Regions from separate parts of the Bradyrhizobium sp. USDA 4369 genome, predicted to be linked through region 1. Evidence: predicted binding sites of a transcription regulator. Region 1 holds the regulator's gene; each other region holds the start of a gene.
The links. Region 1 encodes PhoB, which activates phosphate uptake and scavenging genes when phosphate is short. Its sites were predicted from a motif close to TGTCATNNANCTGTCAT; they were not measured.
Positions count from the first base shown of each region.

Region 1 (6,980 bases):
ACTCGTTCCGGATCTCGTCATCGATCTTTGCGCCGGGCACGACGATCTCGGCCGCGATCGCCTCCGAGTTCCAGGAGAGCGATGGTCTGCACCAGTCGAGCCTCATCCTGCTCGGTCTCTTGCTGTTCGTTCTGACATTCTTCGTGCTCGCGGCAGCCCGTCTGATGCTGATGCGGCTCGAGACCAAGGCGGGGAAATAGCTCATGACTGCCATTGACGCTCAGCCCAGTCCCGTCAATCCGATCTACACGCGCCGGCGCCGCACCGACATCGTGGTCCGCGGCCTCTGTTTTGCTGCCGCCGCGTTCGGCGTCACCTGGCTGGCGCTGATCCTGTTTACGCTGTTCTATAACGGTCTGGCCGGGCTCAGCCTGCAGGTCTTCACCGCCGACACGCCGCCGCCAGGATCGAGCGACGGCGGTCTGCGAAACGCCATTGTCGGCTCGATCATGATGACCATCATCGGAGTCGGTATCGGCGCGCCACTCGGCCTGTTCGCCGGCACCTATCTTGCCGAATATGGCCGCAACGACCGTCTGACTTCGGTGATCCGCTTCATCAACGACATCCTGCTGTCAGCGCCGTCGATCATCATCGGCCTGTTCATCTATGGCGCGGTCGTGGTGCCGATGGGCGGCTTCTCGGCGATCGCCGGCTCTCTGGCGCTGGCCGTCATCGTAATCCCCGTCGTGCTCAGAACCACCGAGGACATGCTGCTGCTGGTGCCCAATCCGCTGCGTGAGGCGGCCTCGGCGCTCGGCCTGCCGCGCTCGCTGGTGATCCGGCGGATCGCTTACCGCGCCGCGCGCTCCGGCCTCATCACCGGCGTGCTGCTGGCGACTGCCCGTGTCGCCGGCGAGACCGCGCCGCTGCTGTTCACCGCGTTGTCGAACCAGTTCTGGAGCATGAACCTCTCCAAGACGATGGCGAACCTGCCGGTGACCATCAACAACTTCGTCCAGAGCCCCTATGCCTACTGGAAACAGCTGGCATGGAGCGGCGCCCTTCTGATCACCTTGACCGTGCTGGCCCTGAACATCGGTGCGCGCATCCTGGGCGCCGAGAGGAGCTCGAAATGACCGACATGTCCGTATCCGTGAGCAGCCCGACGGCCGCCATTTCCGCCAAGTCGCTGCCGGAGGCGCCGGCCAAGGTGATCGCGCGAAATCTGAACTTCTATTACGGCGATCATCACGCGCTGAAGAACATCAACCTGTCGCTCGGCACCAACCGCGTCACCGCTTTCATCGGTCCGTCCGGCTGCGGCAAGTCGACTTTGCTGCGCATTTTCAACCGGATGTACGATCTCTATCCGGGCCAGCGCGCCACCGGCCAGCTGATGCTGGACAACACCAATATTCTCGACCCCAAGCTCGACCTGAACCTGCTGCGCGCCCGTGTCGGCATGGTGTTCCAGAAGCCGACGCCGTTCCCGATGACGATCTATGAGAACATCGCCTTCGGCATCCGCCTCTATGAGAAGATCTCGAAGTCCGAGATGGACGACCGGGTCGAGAAGGCGCTGCGCGGCGGCGCCCTGTGGAACGAGGTGAAGGACAAGCTCAACGCCTCCGGCCTGTCGCTGTCCGGCGGCCAGCAGCAGCGCCTGTGCATCGCCCGTACCGTGGCTGTCAGGCCCGAAGTGATCCTGTTCGACGAGCCGTGCTCGGCGCTCGATCCGATTTCGACCGCCAAGGTCGAGGAGCTGATCCAGGAACTCTCCGAGAACTATACGATCGCGATCGTGACCCATAACATGCAGCAGGCGGCGCGTGTCTCCGACAAGACCGCGTTCATGTATCTCGGCGAGCTGATCGAGTTCGACGACACCAGCAAGATCTTCACCTCGCCGAGCGATCGGCGGACCCAGGACTACATCACCGGCCGGTTCGGCTGACGCCGACAGCATCATTGCCTTCAGGAGATCATCATGGCCAGTGAACATACCGCCAAGGCGTTCGACAGCGATCTGCAGGATCTGACCCGGCTCGTGTCGGAGATGGGCGGTCTCGCCGAGCGGCTGATCGTCGACTCCGTCGACGCGCTGGTTCGGCGCGACGTCGCGCTTGGCCAGAAGGTCGTCGCCGCCGATGCCGAGGTCGACAAGCTGCAGCGCATCATTGAGGAGCGCGCCGTGCTGACCATCGCGCGCCGGCAGCCGATGGCGGTCGACCTGCGCGAGATCGTCGGCGCGATGCGCGTCGCCACCGATCTCGAGCGCATCGGCGACCTCGCCAAGAACATCGGCAAGCGGGTTGCGGCGCTGGAAAGTGATTTCCATCCGCTCAAGCTGATCCGTGGCCTCGAGCACATGACGGATCTCGTGCAGTCGCAGGTCAAGTCGGTGCTGGATGCCTATGCCGCGCACGATCTGCCGGCTGCGATGGCGGTGTGGAAGGGCGACGAGGAGGTCGATGCCATCTGCACCTCGCTGTTCCGCGAGCTGCTGACCTACATGATGGAAGATCCGCGCAACATCTCGTTCTGCATCCATCTGATGTTCTGCGCCAAGAATATCGAGCGGATGGGCGACCACGCGACCAATATCGCGGAGACGGTGTTCTACATGATCGAGGGCCAGGCGATGGTCGACAAGCGTCCGAAGGGCGACATGACGAGCTTCGCCACCACGGTCCCCGGCAACTGAGAGAGACTCGTTCGATATGACTGCGCGCATCCTGGTGGTGGAAGACGAAGAGGCGCTGACCACGCTCCTGCGCTATAATCTGGAGACCGAGGGCTATGAGGTCGAGACTGTGGGGCGTGGCGACGAGGCCGACACGCGGCTGAAGGAGCGCGTTCCCGATCTCGTGGTGCTCGACTGGATGCTGCCGGGCCTGTCCGGCATTGAACTGTGCCGCCGGCTGCGGACGCGGCCCGAGACCAAGCAGCTGCCGATCATCATGCTGACCGCGCGCGGCGAGGAGAGCGAGCGCGTGCGCGGCCTGGCGACCGGGGCCGACGACTACATCGTCAAGCCGTTCTCGGTCCCTGAGCTGCTGGCGCGGGTGAAGGGTCTTCTGCGGCGGGCGAGCCCGGAGCGGCTGGCGACGGTGCTGTCCTATGGGGACATCGAGCTCGACCGCGAGAAGCGCCGGGTGGCGCGCTCGGGCCGGCCGATCGATCTCGGCCCGACCGAATACCGCCTGCTCGAATTCTTCCTCGAGCATCCGGGCCGCGTGTTCAGTCGTGAGCAGTTGCTCGACAGCGTCTGGGGCCGGGACATCTATATCGACGAGCGCACCGTGGACGTCCATATCGGGCGCCTGCGCAAGCTGCTCAATCCGGGCCGCGAGCAGGATCCGATCCGCACGGTGCGCGGCGCCGGCTACGCGCTCGACGACCGCTTCGCCAAGAGCGAGCAGGCGTAAGCCCGCGGCAGCCGTTTTGCGCGCGGCCATGGGGCTGCCGTCTTGATCCCGTCTGCTGGTCTCCCCATCATGATGACCGGGATGCCGCGGACGCGATGATCAGGACAATTGCTCTCGTTTTAGCCGTGTGGCTCGCCGGCATGGTGCCCGGTTCGGCCGCCGAACTCGAGGATGCCGTGGCCGCGGCGGCCAATGGCCAGCAAGCTATGGCGATGCGGCGGCTGATGCCGTTGGCGGCCAAGGGCGATGCGCGGGCGCAGTTCGATGTCGGCTTCATGCAGGCGTTCGGCTGGGGTGTGCCGCGCAACCCCGCCGAGGCGCTGGCCTGGTACCGGAAGGCGGCGGATCAGGGCCTCGCCGTCGCGCAACATTATCTCGGCGTCGCCTATTACAATGGCGAAGGCGTCGCCCGCGATCATGGCGAAGCTAGCCGGTGGTTTTCTCGCGCAGCGGCCCAGGGCTTCGCCCAGTCGCAATATATGCTCGGCCTGATGATGCTCGACGGGCGGGTGGTCGCGCAGGATGTCGCGCAGGGCTATGCTTGGCTGGTCATGGCGGGGCGAAATGGCGTGCGGTCCGCCGGCCGCGAGGTCCAGCGAGTCACGCTGAGCGAGGCGCAGCGTCGACAGGCGGAGCAGGCCATCGCCGCCTGGCGGCCCAAGCCGGAAACGGCCGAAGCAGGCATTGCCAATCCGCGGCCCGAGCAATTGCTCGGGCTCGACCGGCATATCGGCGAGGTCGTGGATCCCACGGCGTGGCCGGCGTCATCGATCGGTGTCGTCACCGTGGCACAATACAGCACGGGTGGCTCGTGCACGGGCACGCTGGTGGCGCCGCGCCTGGTGCTCACGGCCGCGCATTGCGTCTTCAACGGCGTCGCCCAGGTCAGTCCCGGCAACGTCCACTTCCTGGCCGGCATGAACAAGGGCACGCCGGCAGCCTCGTCGATTGCCGACAAGCTGATCGTGGCGCCGGACTTCGTGCCGATCCAGCACGACAAATGGTCGCTTGACCGCTCGCGCGCCGATTGGGCCCTGATCGTTCTGAAGGACGCGCTGCCTTCGCGGCCGGTGACGGTCACAGCGCTCACGCGCGAGCAACTTGCCGCGGCGACGGCGGCCGGGACCATTTCCGAGATCGGCTACGGCCAGGAACGGCGTTATTCGCCGACCGGACAGCGCAATTGCAGCGCCGGCATGACCGAGGATGGCCGGTTGCTGACGGTGCATTGCTTGGCGAATTTCGGCTATTCGGGCTCGCCGATCCTGGCCGAGATCGGCGGCGAGACGGTCGTCGTCGGGATCTTCTCGGCGTTCCATGAGGAGACCCGGCTGATGTTCGCCGCACCGGCCAGCGGGTTTGAGGCCGCCGTCAGGCGCGAGATCGCCGTGCAAAGCGCCTCGGTCCGGTAAGGCGGGGGTGAGCGAAGGTTTTCAGCGGCTGGTCATTGTTTGTGCGTGACCGGACAGCGAATTGCCACGGAGGCAGGCCGGTCCAGGCCAGACGGGGGTGAACGGCGTGAATCTACGCTGATCTGGCCCTCGCGGAGCAAGGCTTGCCAACTGGCGCGAGACTTGCTCTCCTGCCTGAGTATGACGATTTTCCCAATTGATCATCCCCAGCCTCCACGCCCAGCGCCGGCCTGGCTGCAGACCGCGGGCGGCCGCAATATTGCGCTGCTGGCCGGTCTCGTGCTCGCCAACGCGCTCGCCTGGGCCTGGGCGTTTGCGCTCTATGCCGACCGTCCCGCCATCGTCGGCACGGCCATGCTGGCCTGGCTGCTTGGACTGCGCCATGCGGTTGACGCCGACCACATCGCCGCGATCGACAACGTGGTTCGCAAGCTGGTGCAGGACGGGGACACGCCGCGCGCCGCCGCGTCTGTATTTCGCGCTCGGACATTCGAGCGTCGTCGTCATCGCCACGATTATCGTCAGCCTCGTCGCTGGCGCCGATCTGTTGCGCGAGGACAGCGCGATTCGGGCGATCGGTGGTGCCATCGGCACGTCGGTGTCGGCCGGCTTCCTGCTGCTGATTGCCTTCGCGAACCTCGTTCTGTTCGTCAATCTATGGCGCCGCCCGGCAGCGCCGCAGCAGTCCGAAATGGCGGATACTGCAAGTGCAGGACGGGGCATTCTCATTCGTCTGCTGCGTCCTGTGCTGCGCCTCGTGGACCGCGCCTGGCACATGTATCCGCTCGGGTTCCTGTTCGGCCTCGGCTTCGATACTGCGAGCGAGATCGGTCTCCTCAGCCTTTCTGCGACCGAAGCAGCGCGCGGCGCGAGCCTCGCCCATGTGCTGGTGTTCCCGGCGCTGTTCGCTGCGGCGATGGCGACCGTCGACACCGCCGACAGCATGCTGATGGTCGGGGCCTATCGCTGGGCGCTGACGGATCCCGCGCGCAAGCGACGCTACAATCTGCTGATCACCGGAACGTCGGTCGCGATCGCGCTGGTGATCGGCGGCGTCGAGGCGGTGACGTTGCTGGCGCCACGGCTTGGCGCTCAGGGCGGCTGGACGGATGTCGCGGTGGCGCTGGGCGATGACATCGCCAATCTCGGGATCGTCGCGGTCGGCCTGTTCGGACTGATCTGGGCCGGCGCCGTGCTGCTCGGCCGTCGCCGGGGCTCCGAGCGCACGCCGTGCGAGGCGCTTGCCAGTACTCACGCTGCGGCGCTAAACCCGAGAGCATCACCAAGCGGAATGCCCGGCGCGGAATAGCAGCGGAACCCACGATGGTCGGCGCGGAGGGAATGACCAGGATGTTGTGGCTGCAGGGCGCGAGCTGCGGCGGCTGCACCATGTCCATCCTGGAAAGCGGCGCCTCCGGCTGGTTCGACGAACTGCGCCAGTCCGGCATCGATCTGGTGTGGCATCCCTCCGTCAGCGAGGAGACCGGCGAGGAAGCCGTGGAATTGCTCGAGGCCATCCGCGGCGGGCGCGAGCGGCTCGATCTGCTGGTGCTCGAAGGCTCGGTCGCCCGCGGCCCCAACCTGAGCGGCCGCTTCAACATGCTGGCGGGCACCAGCCGCTCGATCTATCATTGGCTGCTCGATCTCGCGCCGCTGGCCGACTATGTCGTCGCGGTCGGCAGCTGCGCGGCCTATGGCGGCATTCCCGCGGCCGGCATCAACCCGACCGATGCGGTCGGATTGCAGTTCGAGGGGAGCGACGTCGGCGGCGCGCTGGGGGCAGGTTTCCGCTCGAGGCGCGGCTTGCCGGTGATCAATGTCGCCGGCTGCGCGCCACACCCCGGCTGGATCATGGAAAGCCTGCTTGCGCTCACGGCTGGCGATCTCACCGCCGACGGCCTCGACGCCGTCGGGCGTCCCACCTTCATCGCCAACCACCTCGCTCATCATGGCTGCTCGCGCAACGAGTTCTACGAGTTCAAGGCGAGCGCCGAGGCGATGTCGGAGCGCGGCTGTTTGATGGAGCATCTCGGCTGCCGCGCGACGCAGGCGGTTGGCGACTGCAATCAGCGCTCCTGGAACGGTGGCGGCTCCTGCACCAAGGGCGGCTATGCCTGCATCGCCTGCACGTCGCCGGGCTTCGAAAGCGCGCAGAACTATCTGCAGACGGCGAAGCTCGCCGGCATTCCCGTCGGAC
Region 1 covers NZ_JBSRYH010000001.1:549,770-556,749, reverse strand. Annotated here, with positions in the region: gene pstC (phosphate ABC transporter permease subunit PstC) at 1-200, shown strand, start outside; gene pstA (phosphate ABC transporter permease PstA) at 204-1,079, shown strand; gene pstB (phosphate ABC transporter ATP-binding protein PstB) at 1,076-1,897, shown strand; gene phoU (phosphate signaling complex protein PhoU) at 1,931-2,647, shown strand; gene phoB (phosphate regulon transcriptional regulator PhoB) at 2,664-3,371, shown strand; gene ACVIJ6_RS02560 (trypsin-like serine protease) at 3,467-4,783, shown strand; partial or broken gene ACVIJ6_RS02555 (HoxN/HupN/NixA family nickel/cobalt transporter) at 4,964-6,092, shown strand; gene ACVIJ6_RS02550 (NADH-quinone oxidoreductase subunit B family protein) at 6,107-6,980, shown strand, end outside.

Region 2 (6,980 bases), 1.7 Mb from region 1:
GCGTGGCCGACGCATCGCCCGGCAGAACTGCCGTCCCTTCGGAGGTGGCCGTGCCCTCGGGCGCGGCGGCCGGAGCTTGATGCAGCGTGCCGTCACAAAGAAGCACCGCTGACGGAAGCAGCAGCGCCGCGATCATGGCAAGTGCCTTGGGCAGGCCGGCGACCGGACGCACGGCCGTTGTGAGTTCGTGGGAACGCATCATGCGAAGGATCGGAGAGGACGAAACGATAGCATGTCCGGAGCAAGCGGGGACGGCTCACGCCGTCCCCGCTCAGAGCGGTTACTGCACGAGCCCGGTGATGGGGTCGAGCTTCAGCCGCTTGTAAGGCAGCTGGTTGAAGTCGAACATGCCGAGCAGCGAGCCGGCGTAGGCGTCATAGGAGCCCTGGCCGATCCGTTCCCCGTCCAGCCAATTGTCCTCGATGAAGCGGAGGATGGAGGACTGGTCGGTCAGCTCATGATCGACGAAGTTGTGTTTCGCCCAAGGCGAGATCACCAGCAGCGGCAGGCGCGGACCATAGCCGCAGCGGCCGTTGACCGGCTTGCCGTTGATGCCCGGCAGCGGCGTCTGGAACCCGGGCGTGTGCTCATGCTCGTCACCGAATGCGACGGGAAGCGCCGGAAACCGGCCCTGAAGCGGCTTGCATTGCCCGGTAGCTTCAAGCGCGTCCACGCTGCTGTTGAACGAGGGGTTGATCACGTGATGGGCGTGGTCGTACCAGCCGTCGGAATCGTCATAGGCAACGACGACGGCGGTGCTCTCCCAGAATTCGCTGTCCTGCAGCGCGTTCACGACGCTGACGACGAACACCTGCTCGTCGAGCGGGTTGGAGTTGCCGGGGTGGCCGTTCTGGAATTTGGGCGCCTTGAGATAGGTCACCGACGGCAGGTGGCCGGCCTTGAGCGCATCGAAGAAATCATGCGTGTCATATTGGTGGTTGGCGCCAGTATCCTGCGAGGTGCCGTACAGCTTGGGCTGCACGCTCGGCCGGGTGTGGGCGGAATTGCGCGTCGACGGATAATATTGGAATGGCGCGTGATGCGGCACGTAGTCCTTCTGCAGGGCAACGCCGGCATCGATCAGCGTCTTGGATGCCGTTGCGCGCGCGCAGCCTGTCCCCGAGCCCGTCGTCGTGGCTGGTGAATAGGGATAGTTGGTGTTGCCGCCATTGGTGAGCGTCAGGTCGAAGCCACCCTGGAACCAGCCCCAGGAAATGCCCTTGGCATTCAGCAGATCGCCGATGTTCTTGCCTTGCATCTCGACCGTGTCGGTGCCCGAGCATTTGTCCAGATGGGGATCGGGATCCCCCATCACCGTCAGGCCGCCCTGACCGTCATCGGCGACACCATCATTGTCTGCGCCACTCTTCACGCCGCTGACGTAGTGGACGGCGCCATTGGTCTGACCTGCGACCAGATTGAGCGCCCCCACCGTCGAAGGACCGAACTGGGAGCTGTAGGAATTGTCATTGAGCGCGAAGTGCTGGGCGTAGTTCCACAACGCCGTCACCGTGTTGCCGTCGAAATAGCCCATCACCAGCGCGGTGGTGCTGAACGTGCCGGAGCCGAACCGGCCGGCCCGGCCGGTGTTCGCTGGGAACAGGTCCATCTTGCCGTTATCGAAGGCTTTCTGCTCGGGCGTGTAGTCGTGATTCTGCGAGGCCGTGACCGCCTGCGCGCGGTCGATCCGGAAGGGGTTGGACGCACCGTCGCCATTGGCGGTGTTGGTCTTGTTCGGATTGTTGTTGATCAGCTCCCAATCCAGGCCATTGACGTGGGGGGTGTAGGGCAGCGGATGAAAGCCGGGCTCACCATAAGGATTCGTCGCGAGCGGATAGGTGCCGAAATAATGGTCGAATGATTCGTTTTCTCCGAAGATGACCACGAGATGCTTGATCGGAGTCCTGGTGCGAACTTCGCCGGCGTGGCCGGGAAACGGCGGCTTGAAGATTTCGGCGGCGCCGGGCGCGATCGTCATGACGGAGACAAGAAAGCAAGTCGACAGCTTGCCCAACGATCCTCGCATCGGAATTCCTCAGAGAACATCCGCCACGGCAGGAGCACACCTTGTGCAGTGCTGACGGTCCCCGACGCGATTACCGGCGGCCTGCTACGTCGCGATGATGACGACACGACAGTAATATGACACGAAGGCGCGGTGAAACGTCGCGCCGCACATGCGCTGCAACGAAGAGCAGAAGCATCCAGCTGGGCAGCCGAGGATATTCCCCGGCCTGCTACCTGGTGCCGCGGTCGGTCCCGGAGCCAGGATCTCGACCGTGATGGCGGCTACGGGCCGCTGCGCGACGCAGTGGCAACAGCCGGCGCCTGTTCCGCGGTCCGATCGACATCATCCTTGGGCCGCACCGAGCCGAACGGCCGCTCCAGCATGCGGCGGATCCGAACCGGATCCGGGCCGATGTGGAAGCCAATCGCACGCTGATGCAGCTCGCGCTCGGCCCGCGTCGCGCGGTTGCGCTGGCGCAGATAATCGATCCAGGTTGGGCAATGATAGCGCTCGGTCCAGAGTTCGGGATCGGCGATGTCGCGCGCGATCGACCAGCCATAGGCGCCGTTGCGCTGCCGGCTGAGCTGCACGTCCTGCATCAAATCGTGGAACGCGCGCGCATCGTCCTCGGCGACGCGATACTCGATTTCGACCACCAGCGGACCTGAGCGCGGCGTCAGCTCGAGCTGCACCTCCGGATCCGCCAGGGTCTCGCCATCCTCATTCCGAGCGCCGATCGGCGGCATCCGCAGCCACAGGCCGAGCAGCGGCGAGACCATCATCAGCGCGCCCGAGACCAGCAGCGCGACCTCGACGCCGGCGGCGTCGGTCAGGTGCCCCCAGCCCCAGCTGCCGATCGCGATCCCGCCGGAGATCGCGGCCTGAAACGCCGCCAGCGCCCGGCCTGCCACCCAGCGCGGCGCCGACAGCTGCACGCCGATGTTGAACAGCGCCACCGCGAGCATCCACACCGCGCCGGCGACCACCAGCGCCGCCGCGGTCAGCACCGGCTCTCCGCTGAGGCCCACGGCCGCCGTCGCCGCGCCGAGGGTCAGCGCGCAGGTGCGGATGGCCGCCTCGCCCGACAGCCGTTTCCTGATCTCGCCGATGTTGAGCGCGCCGACCACGGCGCCCATCCCGAACGCGCCGAGCATGATGCCGTAGGTCTGCGCGCCGCCATGCAGCAGGTCGCGCGCGACCAGCGGCATCAGCGCCGAGATCGAGCCGCCGATGATGCCGGTGACCAGGGTGCGGATCAGCACGATCCGGATCGACGGCGAATGGATGATGTAGCGAACGCCCGAGACGATGGCGCGGTTGAGCGGCTCGCGCGGCAACCGGCTCGGCTCGACCACGCGCCGCCACAGGAGCAGCGCCGCAAGCAGCGGCAGATACAGCAGCGCGTTGGCGGCGAAGGCCGCGACCGCGCCGGCGGCGGCGACGACGACGCCGCCGATCGCCGGACCAAAGCTGCGCGCGATGTTGTAGCTGATGCCGTTGAGCGCGACCGCCGCCGGCAGCGTCTCCGGCGGCACCTGCTCGCTGACCGAGGATTGCCAGGCCGGCCCCATCAGCGCCATGCCGCTGCCGATCACGAAACACAGCGCCAGCAGGCGCTCCGGCGTCACCAGGCCGAGCCACGCCAGCGCCGTCAGGGTGGCGGCGCCGCCGAGCGCTACGAGCAGCGAGACCAGCGCCACGATGCGCCGGTCATACATGTCGGCGATGGCGCCGGCCGGCATCGAGATGAACATCACCGGCAGCATCAGCGCCGTCTGCACCAGCGCCACCTTGTCGGCCGACGACGTCATCTGCGTCATCGCCCAGGCCGCGCCGACCGCCTGGATCAAAAGTCCGAGATTGGACAGCAGGCTCGCCAGCCAGATGCGGCGGAACACCATGTGGCGCAGCGGCGCGGCAATGCCTTCTGCCGCGAACAGCTCACGTTTCTGCGGCGGATTCATGCAGGTCCGTCCACGTCGCCCACCCGTTCTGAATGATGTCGCATTGAACTATCGCTTGATTCCGACCGGACCGATGTGATGCCTGCGAATGTCCGCCGCTGTCCAGTGCCGCCATATGGCGCATCATGGATCACGGCCAACGAACACAAAATGAACGAGACGACGGGGAGATCGCCGATGAAATTGACGCGCCGCACCATTCTCAAGAGCATGGGAACCCTGCCCCTGCTCACCGGCGGTCTGGCCTTACCGGCGTGGGGGCAGGCCGTGCCTACAGGGGGCGACATGCCGCCGGTGTTGTTCGTCCATGGCAATGGCGACCATGCAGCGCTCTGGATGACGACGCTGTGGCGCATGGAATCCAACGGCGTACAGCGCACGCGCCTCGCCGCGCTCAATTTCACCGATCCGCTCGCGCGGAACGATGATGCGGTGGCGCAGCCCAACCGCTCGTCGACGGACGACCAACGCCGCGAGCTGGCCGAGGCGGTCAAGGCGCTGAAGGAACGGACCGGCGCCGCGCGGGTGGCACTGGTCGGCAGCTCGCGCGGCGGCAACGCCATTCGCAACCTCGTGAGGAATGGCGGCGGCGCCGATGTCAGCCATGCGGTGCTGTGCGGTACGCCCAATCACGGCGTGTTCGATTGGGAGGACAGTCCGAACAGCGAGTTCAACGGCCGCGGACCGTTCCTGCGCGGCCTCAATGCGGCCGACAGCGAGGTCACCGCGGGCACGGCCTTCATGACCCTGCGCAGCGACGGGCTCGACAAATACGCCCAGCCCGATGGCCGCCTGCTCGGCAAGCCCGGAGTTCCCACCGGGATCACCGCCGAAGGCCCGGCGCTGATGGGCGCGACCAACCTCGTGATCGGCGCGCTGGACCATCGCGAGGTGGCGTTTCATCCGCGCGCGTTCCGCGAGATCTACAAATTCATCGCCGGCCGTGAGCCGGCGCTGATTGCCATCCAGCCCGAGCGAGAGGTGCGAATCAGCGGCCTCGTCACGGGAACGCCGGGCGGCGCACCGACGAACCGTCCCGTGGCCGGCGCGAGCGTGGAGGTCTATCGCATCGCCGCCGAGACCGGGGCGCGTAACGGTGAGCCTGTCTATCGCGGCCAGACCGGCGCGGACGGGCGCTGGGGCCCAGCGGAAATCGATTCGACCTCCTATATCGAGATCGTACTGACCTCGCCGGGCGCGCCGATCACCCATTTCTACCGCTCGCCGTTCCCGCGCTCGTCCGACGTCGTGCATTTGCGCGCGGCGCGGCCGCTGGGGCAGTCCGATGCCGGAGCGGGCGCGATCGTCATCATGGTGAGGCCGCGGGGCTATTTCGGCCTGCCGCGCGACATCGTGCTGCTCGACGGCAAGGAACCTGCCGACATACAGAAGGGAGTACCGACCGACGCCGCCACGACATTGCGGCTGCCCGCGGGCGACGTCGGGCGCAGCGTCATCGGACTGTTCAACGAGGAACGCATCGCCGCCCGGCTTTGGCCAGCTTCGGAGAGCAGGATTGCGGTTATCGAGCTGACTAATTAGTTACCGGAGTCAAATGATACACGAACGCTCTGGAGGGCGCGTCGACGCGCCCTCTTCCTCGCTTCGCAAGCGCCTCGGCACGGATCTGTTTCGCAGGATCTCTCGCCGTCGACTTGAGGGTCTGCCGCTTGAGGGTCTGCCGCAGTTCGCCGCGGTCGCCTGCACAGGCCGTGGCGATGATGTTGCCGATCGATCCTTTGCCGCGTCGCCGGCGCCGTGAGGCCGCCCATGAGTACCGCCGAGATCCATTATTTGCCGCAGGCCCGAGCACCGCTCATTCCTCCGATGCCGCCGCGTGCGCCCGACAGCATGGGCGCGTTCCGTCGCGTGCTGCTGATGGGCGAGAACGCGATCGCGACCTGGAGCCAGCGCGCCTATGAGGACGAGATCGTCCGCGGCCGGTTCTTCGGCAGCTCGAGCTACATTCTCAACACACCCGACACGATCAAGCATGTGCTGGTCGACAATTGGGAGAACTATGTTCGCACCGACGGTGCCATCCGCGTGCTGCGACCGGTGCTCGGCGAAGGCCTGCTCATCGCCGAGGGCAGGGCCTGGAAGCACCAGCGCCGCACCCTGGCGCCGGCGTTCACGCCGCGCGCCGTGGCGGGGCTGATTCCGCACATGATCGCGGTGACCGACGACACCGTGACGCGGCTGAAGCAGCAATGCGACGCGCCGGTCGACCTGCGCGAGATCATGCAGCGCATGACGCTCGACATCGCCGGGCGCACGATGTTCTCGTTCGAGATGGGCCGCCACGGCGCGACCTTGCGCGACTTCGTGTTCGAATATGGCGCGCGGCTGGCCAGCCCGCATCTGCTCGACATCGTGCTGCCGCTGTCCTGGCCGACGCCGCGCGACATCGCCCGCCGTCGCTTCCGCAAGCGCTGGACCGCGTTCGTCACCCTGCTGATGGCGGAGCGCCGGGCCGCCGGCAAGCTGGACGACGCGCCGCCGCGCGACCTGTTCGACCTGATGGGCGCGGCCCGCGATCCGGAGACCGGTGCCGCCTTCACCGATGCGCAGCTCGCCGACGAGGTCGCGACCATGATCCTCGCCGGCCACGAGACCACTGCAACGGCGTTGTTCTGGGCGCTGTATCTGATCGCGCTCGATCCAGCCAGCCAGAGCAAGCTGGCGCAGGAGGTTGGCGCGGCCGCCGATCTCGGCGATCCGGATCGATTGCCGTTCACCCGCGCCGTGATCGACGAAACGCTCAGGCTGTATCCGCCGGCCTTCCTGATTGCGCGGGCCGCCAGCGGGCCGGACCGGATCGCGGCCTTTCCGGTCAAGCGCGGCGACGTGGTGCTGATCTCGCCCTGGCTGCTGCATCGGCACGAAAAGCTCTGGCGCGCGCCCAACGCGTTCATGCCCGAGCGATTCCTGCCGGGCGCCGCGCCGCCCGAGCGCTTCGCCTATCTGCCGTTCGGCGCCGGAGCGCGGGTCTGTATCGGCGCCCATTT
Region 2 covers NZ_JBSRYH010000001.1:2,252,415-2,259,394, forward strand. Annotated here, with positions in the region: gene ACVIJ6_RS10180 (cytochrome-c peroxidase) at 1-202, opposite strand, end outside; gene ACVIJ6_RS10185 (phospholipase C) at 281-2,026, opposite strand; gene ACVIJ6_RS10190 (MFS transporter) at 2,290-3,972, opposite strand; gene ACVIJ6_RS10195 (hydrolase) at 4,150-5,514, shown strand; gene ACVIJ6_RS10200 (cytochrome P450) at 5,743-6,980, shown strand, end outside.
Region 2: ACVIJ6_RS10185 (phospholipase C) is a predicted target of PhoB. The motif match lies at 2,132-2,148, and genes of this name have one in related genera.

Region 3 (6,980 bases), 6.5 Mb from region 1:
ACACCATCACGGTGCTGACCCGCGGTCAGGTGCTGACCGAGGGGCCTTATTCCGAGCTCTCGAAGGACGAGCGCGTCAAGGAAGCCTATCTGGGAGCCGGACATGCCTGAGGTGATGACGGCCAACAAGGTAGGCGCGGCGGCTGCCACCAGCACCATTCTCGACGTGAAGAATCTCGAGAGCTGGTACGGCGAATCCCACATCCTCCACGGCATGAACTTCACGGTGAATGCCGGCGAGGTCGTCACCTTGCTGGGACGCAACGGTGCCGGCAAGACCACGACCCTGAAGTCGATCATGGGGATCATCGGCAAGCGCACCGGCTCGGTGCAATTCAATGGCCAGCAGCTGATCCGCCTGACCTCGGACCGAATCGCGCGGCTCGGCATCGCGCTCTGTCCGGAGGAGCGCGGCATCTTCGCCAGCCTCGACGTCCGTGAGAACCTGCTGCTGCCGCCGGTGGTGCGGCCGGGCGGCCTCACGCTCGACCAGATCTTCGAGCTGTTTCCGAATTTGAAGGAGCGGCTGAAGAGCCAGGGCACCAAGCTGTCCGGCGGCGAGCAGCAGATGCTGGCCATCGCGCGCATCCTGCGCACCGGCGCGAGCTTCCTGATGCTGGATGAGCCGACCGAAGGCCTCGCGCCGGTCATCATCCAGCAGATCGGCCATACCATCGCGCGGCTGAAGAAGGAGGGGTTCACGATCCTCCTCGTCGAGCAGAACTTCCGTTTCGCCTCGACCGTCGCCGACCGCTACTATGTCGTCGAGCACGGCAAGGTCATCGACGGTTTCGCCAATGCCGATCTCGCCGCCAATATGGACAAGCTTCATACTTACCTCGGCGTCTGACCGGCGCGGGGACTGTTTCTTGGAACATTCTGGAAAGTTGGAAATGAAAAATAGAGTCATCGCGTCATTGCTGCTGGGAACGGCGCTCAGTTTCGCGGCGGGCAGCATCGCTTCGGCCGGAGACAAGACCGTCAAGATCGGCGCGCTGTCCGACCAGTCCGGCCTGTATTCGGATCTCGGCGGCCCCGGCTCGACCTTGGCGACGCAGATGGCCATCGAGGATTCCGGGCTCACGGGCAAGGGCTGGAAGATCGACGTGATCTCCGGCGACCATCAGAACAAGCCGGACATCGGCACCTCGATCGCGCGGCAATGGTTCGACGTCGAGAAGGTCGACACCATCGTCGACGTGCCGAATTCGGGCGTGGCGCTGGCGGTCAACAACGTCGTCAAGGAGAAGAACGGCGTCTACATCAATTCGGGGGCCGCCACCTCCGACCTCACCAACGCGCAGTGCTCGCCAAACACGGTGCACTGGACCTATGACACCTACATGCTGGCGCACACCACCGGCCAGGCGCTGGTCAAGGCGGGCGGCACCAGCTGGTTCTTCCTGACCGCCGACTATGCGTTCGGCGCGGCGCTGGAGCGCGACACCACGGCGGTCGTGACCGCCAATGGCGGCAAGGTGATCGGCGGCGTCAAGCATCCGCTGAACACCTCCGACTTCTCGTCCTTCCTGCTGCAGGCGCAGTCCTCGGGCGCCAAGGTCATCGGCCTCGCCAATGCCGGCGGCGACACCACCAACTCGATCAAGCAGGCGGCCGAGTTCGGCATCACCAAGGGCGGCCAGAAGCTCGCCGCGCTGCTGCTGTTCCTGACCGACGTCAAGTCGATCGGGCTCGACATCGCGCAGGGCCTCAACTTCACCGAGACCTTCTACTGGGACATGAACGACCAGACCCGCGCGTTTTCGGAGCGCTTTGCCAAGCGGATGAAGAACGGTGCGCCGCCGACCATGGTGCAGGCCGGCGTCTATGCGGGCCTTCTGCATTACTTCAAGGCGCTGGAGGCGCTCGGCGAGAATCCGCATGACGGCGTCAAGATCGTCGAGAAGATGAAGTCGATCCCGACCGAGGATGCGCTGTTCGGCAAGGGCGAGATCCAGCCCAATGGCCGCACCATCCACACCGCTTATCTGTTCGAGGTCAAGAAGCCGTCCGAATCCAAGGCGCCGTGGGATCTCTACAAGCTGGTCGGCTCGGTGCCGGGCGACCAGGCCTTCACGCCGCTCGACAAGAGCGCGTGCGCCCTGTTGAAGAAGTGAGCCGCTGCGGCCCCGGCGGTCCGCCGCCGGGGCTGCTCGTCCTTTAGGAAACGCCGAGAGAAAACAGAACAAGACGATGCAGGCCCTCTACGCACAGCTCCTGGTCGGACTGATCAACGGCTCGTTCTACGCGCTGCTCAGTCTCGGGCTTGCCGTCATCTTCGGCATGCTCAACATCATCAATTTCGCCCATGGCGCGCTCTACATGATGGGCGCGTTCTGCGCCTATTTCCTGCTGAACCTCGGCGGCATCAACTATTGGTGGGCGCTGCTGCTGGCGCCGATCATCGTCGGCATCTTCGGCATGATCCTGGAGCGCACGCTGCTGCAATGGCTGACCGGGCTCGACCACCTCTACGGCCTGCTGCTGACCTTCGGCATCGCGCTGATCGTGCAGGGCCTGTTCCAGAACTATTTCGGCTCCTCGGGCCTGCCTTACGCAATCCCCGATCAGCTGCGCGGCGGCATGAATCTCGGCTTCATGTTCCTGCCGATCTACCGCGGCTGGGTCGTGGTGTTCTCGCTGATCGTGTGTCTGGCGACCTGGTTCCTGATCGAGCGCACGCGGCTCGGCGCCTATCTGCGCGCGGCCACTGAAAATCCGACCCTGGTGCGCGCCTTCGGCATCAACGTGCCGCGCATGATCACGCTCACTTACGGCCTCGGCGTCGGCCTGGCCGCGCTCGCCGGCGTGCTGTCGGCGCCGATCAACCAGGTTCGGCCGCTGATGGGGGCCGACCTGATCATCGTTGTGTTCGCGGTGGTCGTGATCGGCGGCATGGGCTCGATCATGGGCTCGATCATCACCGGCTTCGCGCTCGGCGTGATCGAGGGACTGACCAAATATTTCTATCCCGAGGCTTCCAACACCGTGGTCTTCGTTCTGATGGTCCTGGTGCTCCTGGTGAAGCCGACGGGTCTGACCGGACGGGCGGCCTGACATGACATCGATCACCGACGAGACCCTGCCGATCACGCCGCGCGCGATGCGCGACGAGATGATCGTGTTCGTCATCATGGCCGCGCTGCTCGCCATCGTGCCGTTCACCGGGCTGTACCCCTTCTTCGTCATGCAGGCGCTGTGTTTCGCGCTGCTGGCCTGCGCCTTCAACCTGCTGATCGGCTATGGCGGGCTGCTGTCGTTCGGCCACGCGATGTTTCTGGGCACCGCGGGCTATTGCAGTGCGCACGCGCTGAAGGTCTGGGGCCTGCCGCCGGAACTCGGCATCCTCACGGGCATCGCCGGCGCGTTCGTGCTCTCGGTCGTCACCGGCTACATCTCGATCCGCCGCCAGGGCATCTACTTCTCGATGATCACCCTGGCGCTATCGCAGCTCTTGTACTTCGTCTATCTGCAGACGCCGTTCACCCATGGCGAGGACGGCATCCAGGGCATCCCGCAGGGCAGGCTGTTCGGCTTCATCGATCTGTCGAAGCCGACCACGCTGTATTACGTTGTGCTGGTCGGCTTCCTCGCCGGCTTCCTGCTGATCTTCCGTACCATCAACTCGCCGTTCGGCGAGGTGCTGAAGGCCATCCGCGAAAACGAGCAGCGGGCGATCTCGCTCGGCTACAAGACCGACCAGTACAAGCTGCTGGCCTATATCCTCTCCGGCACCATCGCCGGCTTTGCCGGCGCCCTGAAGGTGTTCGTAGCCCAGAACGCCTCGCTCACCGACGTGCACTGGTCGATGTCCGGCGAGATCGTGCTGATGACCCTGGTCGGCGGTCTGGGCACCGTGTTCGGTCCGGTCGTCGGTGCCTTCGTGATCATCGCCATGCAGCAATATCTGGCCGGCTTCGGGCAGTGGGTGACCGTGATCCAGGGCGTCATCTTCGTCGCCTGCGTGCTCACCTTCCGCCGCGGCGTGGTCGGGGAAATCGCCCATTTGTTCAAGCGATCCCTCTAAGTCTTTGAATTTATGATGGGATGTCGAAGAGGCAGAAAGCGGTGGATGAACCGGCCACCGCTTCTGCTGTGACGCGATCCGGAGTATGACACTTCTGTGACGGGCCGGCCCCGGCCCGTTTCGGAATCGATGGATCTCGTCCCATGCTGAACTGGTTTCGTGCCGTCCTCCCGCGGGAGGAGCGGTTTTTCGATTTGTTCGCCCGCCACAACAAGGTGGTGATCCAGGGCGCGCATGCGCTGCAGGATATGCTCAAGGGCGGCGACGACATTCTGGTCCATTGCCAGCGGGTCAGCCAGTTCGAGAACGAGGCCGACAACATCACCCGCGAAGTGCTGACCGCCGTCCGCCGTACCTTCATCACGCCGTTCGACCGCGGCGACATCAAGAACCTGATCACCTCGATGGACGATGCCATCGACCAGATGCAGCAGACGTCCAAGGCCGTGGTGCTGTTCGAGGTCAAGGAGTTCGAGCCGACGATGCGTGAGATGGGCACCTTGCTGGTCGACTGCGCCAACCTGATCGGGCGCGCGCTGCCGCTGTTGCAGGCGATCGGCCAGAACGTGCCGATGATCACCGCCATCACCGAGGAGATGACCAAGCTTGAAGGCCGCGTCGATGACCTTCACGACATCGGGTTGAAGGAGCTGTTCCTCAAGCACCGCAACGCCAACACCATGGACTTCATCGTCGGCGCGGAGATCTACGATCATCTGGAGAAGGTCGCCGACCGCTTCGACGACGTCGCCAACGAGATCAATTCGATCATGATCGAACAGGTCTAGGGTAGGGTCGCGCCGTGGACGCTCATCTCGGCCTTCCGATCCTGGTCGGCCTCATCGCCGTCGCACTCGCCTTCGACTTCCTGAACGGCCTGCACGACGCCGCCAACTCGATCGCGACCATCGTCTCGACCCGCGTGCTCCGGCCACAATATGCGGTGTTCTGGGCCGCGTTCTTCAATTTCGTGGCCTTCGGCGTCTTCGGCCTGCACGTCGCCCAGACCATCGGCACCGGCATCATCGATCCCGCCATCGTCGACGCGCAGGTGATCTTTGCCGCGCTGGTCGGGGCTATCGTCTGGAACCTCGTGACCTGGGCCGCCGGCATCCCATCGTCGAGCTCGCATGCGCTGATCGGCGGGTTGGTCGGGGCAGGGGTAGCCAAGGCCGGCATCTCGGCCACGGTCTGGAGCGGGCTGTCGAAGACAGTGCTGGCGATCGTGCTGTCGCCGCTGGTCGGACTGATCCTGGCGATGATCCTGGTCGCGATCGTGTCCTGGGCCTCGGTGCGCTCGACGCCGTTTGCCGTGGACCGCGCCTTTCGCATCCTGCAATTCGCCTCCGCCTCGCTGTACTCGCTCGGCCATGGCGGCAATGACGCGCAGAAGACGATGGGCATCATCGCCGTGCTGCTGTACTCGCAGGGCCATCTCGGCGAGCATTTCACGGTGCCGTTCTGGGTCGTGCTGTCGTGCCAGGCGGCGATGGCGCTGGGCACTTTGATGGGCGGCTGGCGCATCGTCCGCACCATGGGCCTGCGCATCACCAAGCTGAACCCGATGCAGGGCTTCTGCGCCGAGACCGGCGGCGCCATCACGTTGTTCCTGGCGACCTTTCTCGGCGTCCCGGTCTCGACCACCCACACCATCACCGGCGCCATCGTCGGCGTCGGTGCCGCCCGCCGTGCCTCGGCAGTGCGCTGGAACGTGGCCGGATCGATCGTCTACGCCTGGATCTTCACGATTCCGGCCTCCGCCATCGTCTCGGCCGCAGCGTTCTGGCTGGTGTCGGTGCTCCGGCACTGACCCGGATTGGAAGCGCGGGGAGCACTTCGAGCGGCACGGGAGGTCCACCTCTCCCCGGCTGGGAGAGGTCGGATTGCATCGCCGGATGCAATCCGGGTGAGGGGATCAGGTCGCTATCGAGGCGCCCCCACCCGGCACGGCTTAACTCCCCGGTTGGAGTTGCGGTGCAAAACGCCTATATGGAGGGCGCGCGGCGGCCGTGAGCCCGCGCCCTTTCCCGTACATCGCCGCTCTCCGGCCTCAAAACGACGTCCGCCGCCCTCATGTCCGATACCGCCGTCACGACCGAACAGCCCGCCCGCACCGCCTTGTCCGACGAGGTGGCGCGCCGGCGTACCTTCGCCATCATCTCGCATCCGGACGCCGGCAAGACCACGCTGACGGAGAAGCTGCTGCTGTTCGGCGGCGCCATCAATCTCGCCGGCCAGGTCAAGGCCAAGGGCGAGCGCCGCAACACCCGCTCCGACTGGATGAAGATCGAGCGCGAGCGCGGCATCTCCGTCGTCACCTCGGTCATGACGTTCGAGTTCGAGGGCCTGGTCTTCAACCTGCTGGACACTCCGGGCCACGAGGACTTCAGCGAGGACACGTATCGCACGCTGACCGCGGTCGACTCCGCCGTCATGGTGATTGACGCCGCCAAAGGCATCGAGGCGCGCACGCGAAAACTGTTCGAGGTCTGCCGCCTGCGCGACATCCCGATCATCACCTTCATCAACAAGATGGACCGCGAGAGCCGCGACACCTTCGATCTCCTCGACGAGATCGAGAAGACGCTGGCGCTCGATACCACGCCGATGACCTGGCCGGTCGGGCGCGGCCGCGACTTCATCGGCACCTATGACGTCCGCGACGGCGGCGTGCGCCTGCTCGAAGGCGGCGGCGCCAAGACCGGCGCGGCGCAGCAGATCGACATCGCCGAACTCGGCAAGATCAACGCCAATCTCGACATGACCCAGATCACTGACGAGCTCGAGCTCGTCAAGGAAGCCTGCAAGCCGTTTGAGCTGGACGCGTTCCGCGAAGGTCACCTGACGCCGGTCTATTTCGGCAGCGCGCTGCGCAATTTCGGCGTCGGCGATCTCCTCGAAGGCCTCGGGCGCTATGCGCCGTCGCCGCGCGCGCAGGACTCCAACCTGCGCAA
Region 3 covers NZ_JBSRYH010000001.1:7,017,582-7,024,561, reverse strand. Annotated here, with positions in the region: gene ACVIJ6_RS31880 (ABC transporter ATP-binding protein) at 1-110, shown strand, start outside; gene ACVIJ6_RS31875 (ABC transporter ATP-binding protein) at 103-849, shown strand; gene ACVIJ6_RS31870 (ABC transporter substrate-binding protein) at 893-2,116, shown strand; gene ACVIJ6_RS31865 (branched-chain amino acid ABC transporter permease) at 2,193-3,056, shown strand; gene ACVIJ6_RS31860 (branched-chain amino acid ABC transporter permease) at 3,058-4,026, shown strand; gene ACVIJ6_RS31855 (DUF47 domain-containing protein) at 4,170-4,814, shown strand; gene ACVIJ6_RS31850 (anion permease) at 4,829-5,836, shown strand; gene ACVIJ6_RS31845 (peptide chain release factor 3) at 6,100-6,980, shown strand, end outside.
Region 3: ACVIJ6_RS31855 (DUF47 domain-containing protein) is a predicted target of PhoB. The motif match lies at 4,112-4,128, and genes of this name have one in related genera.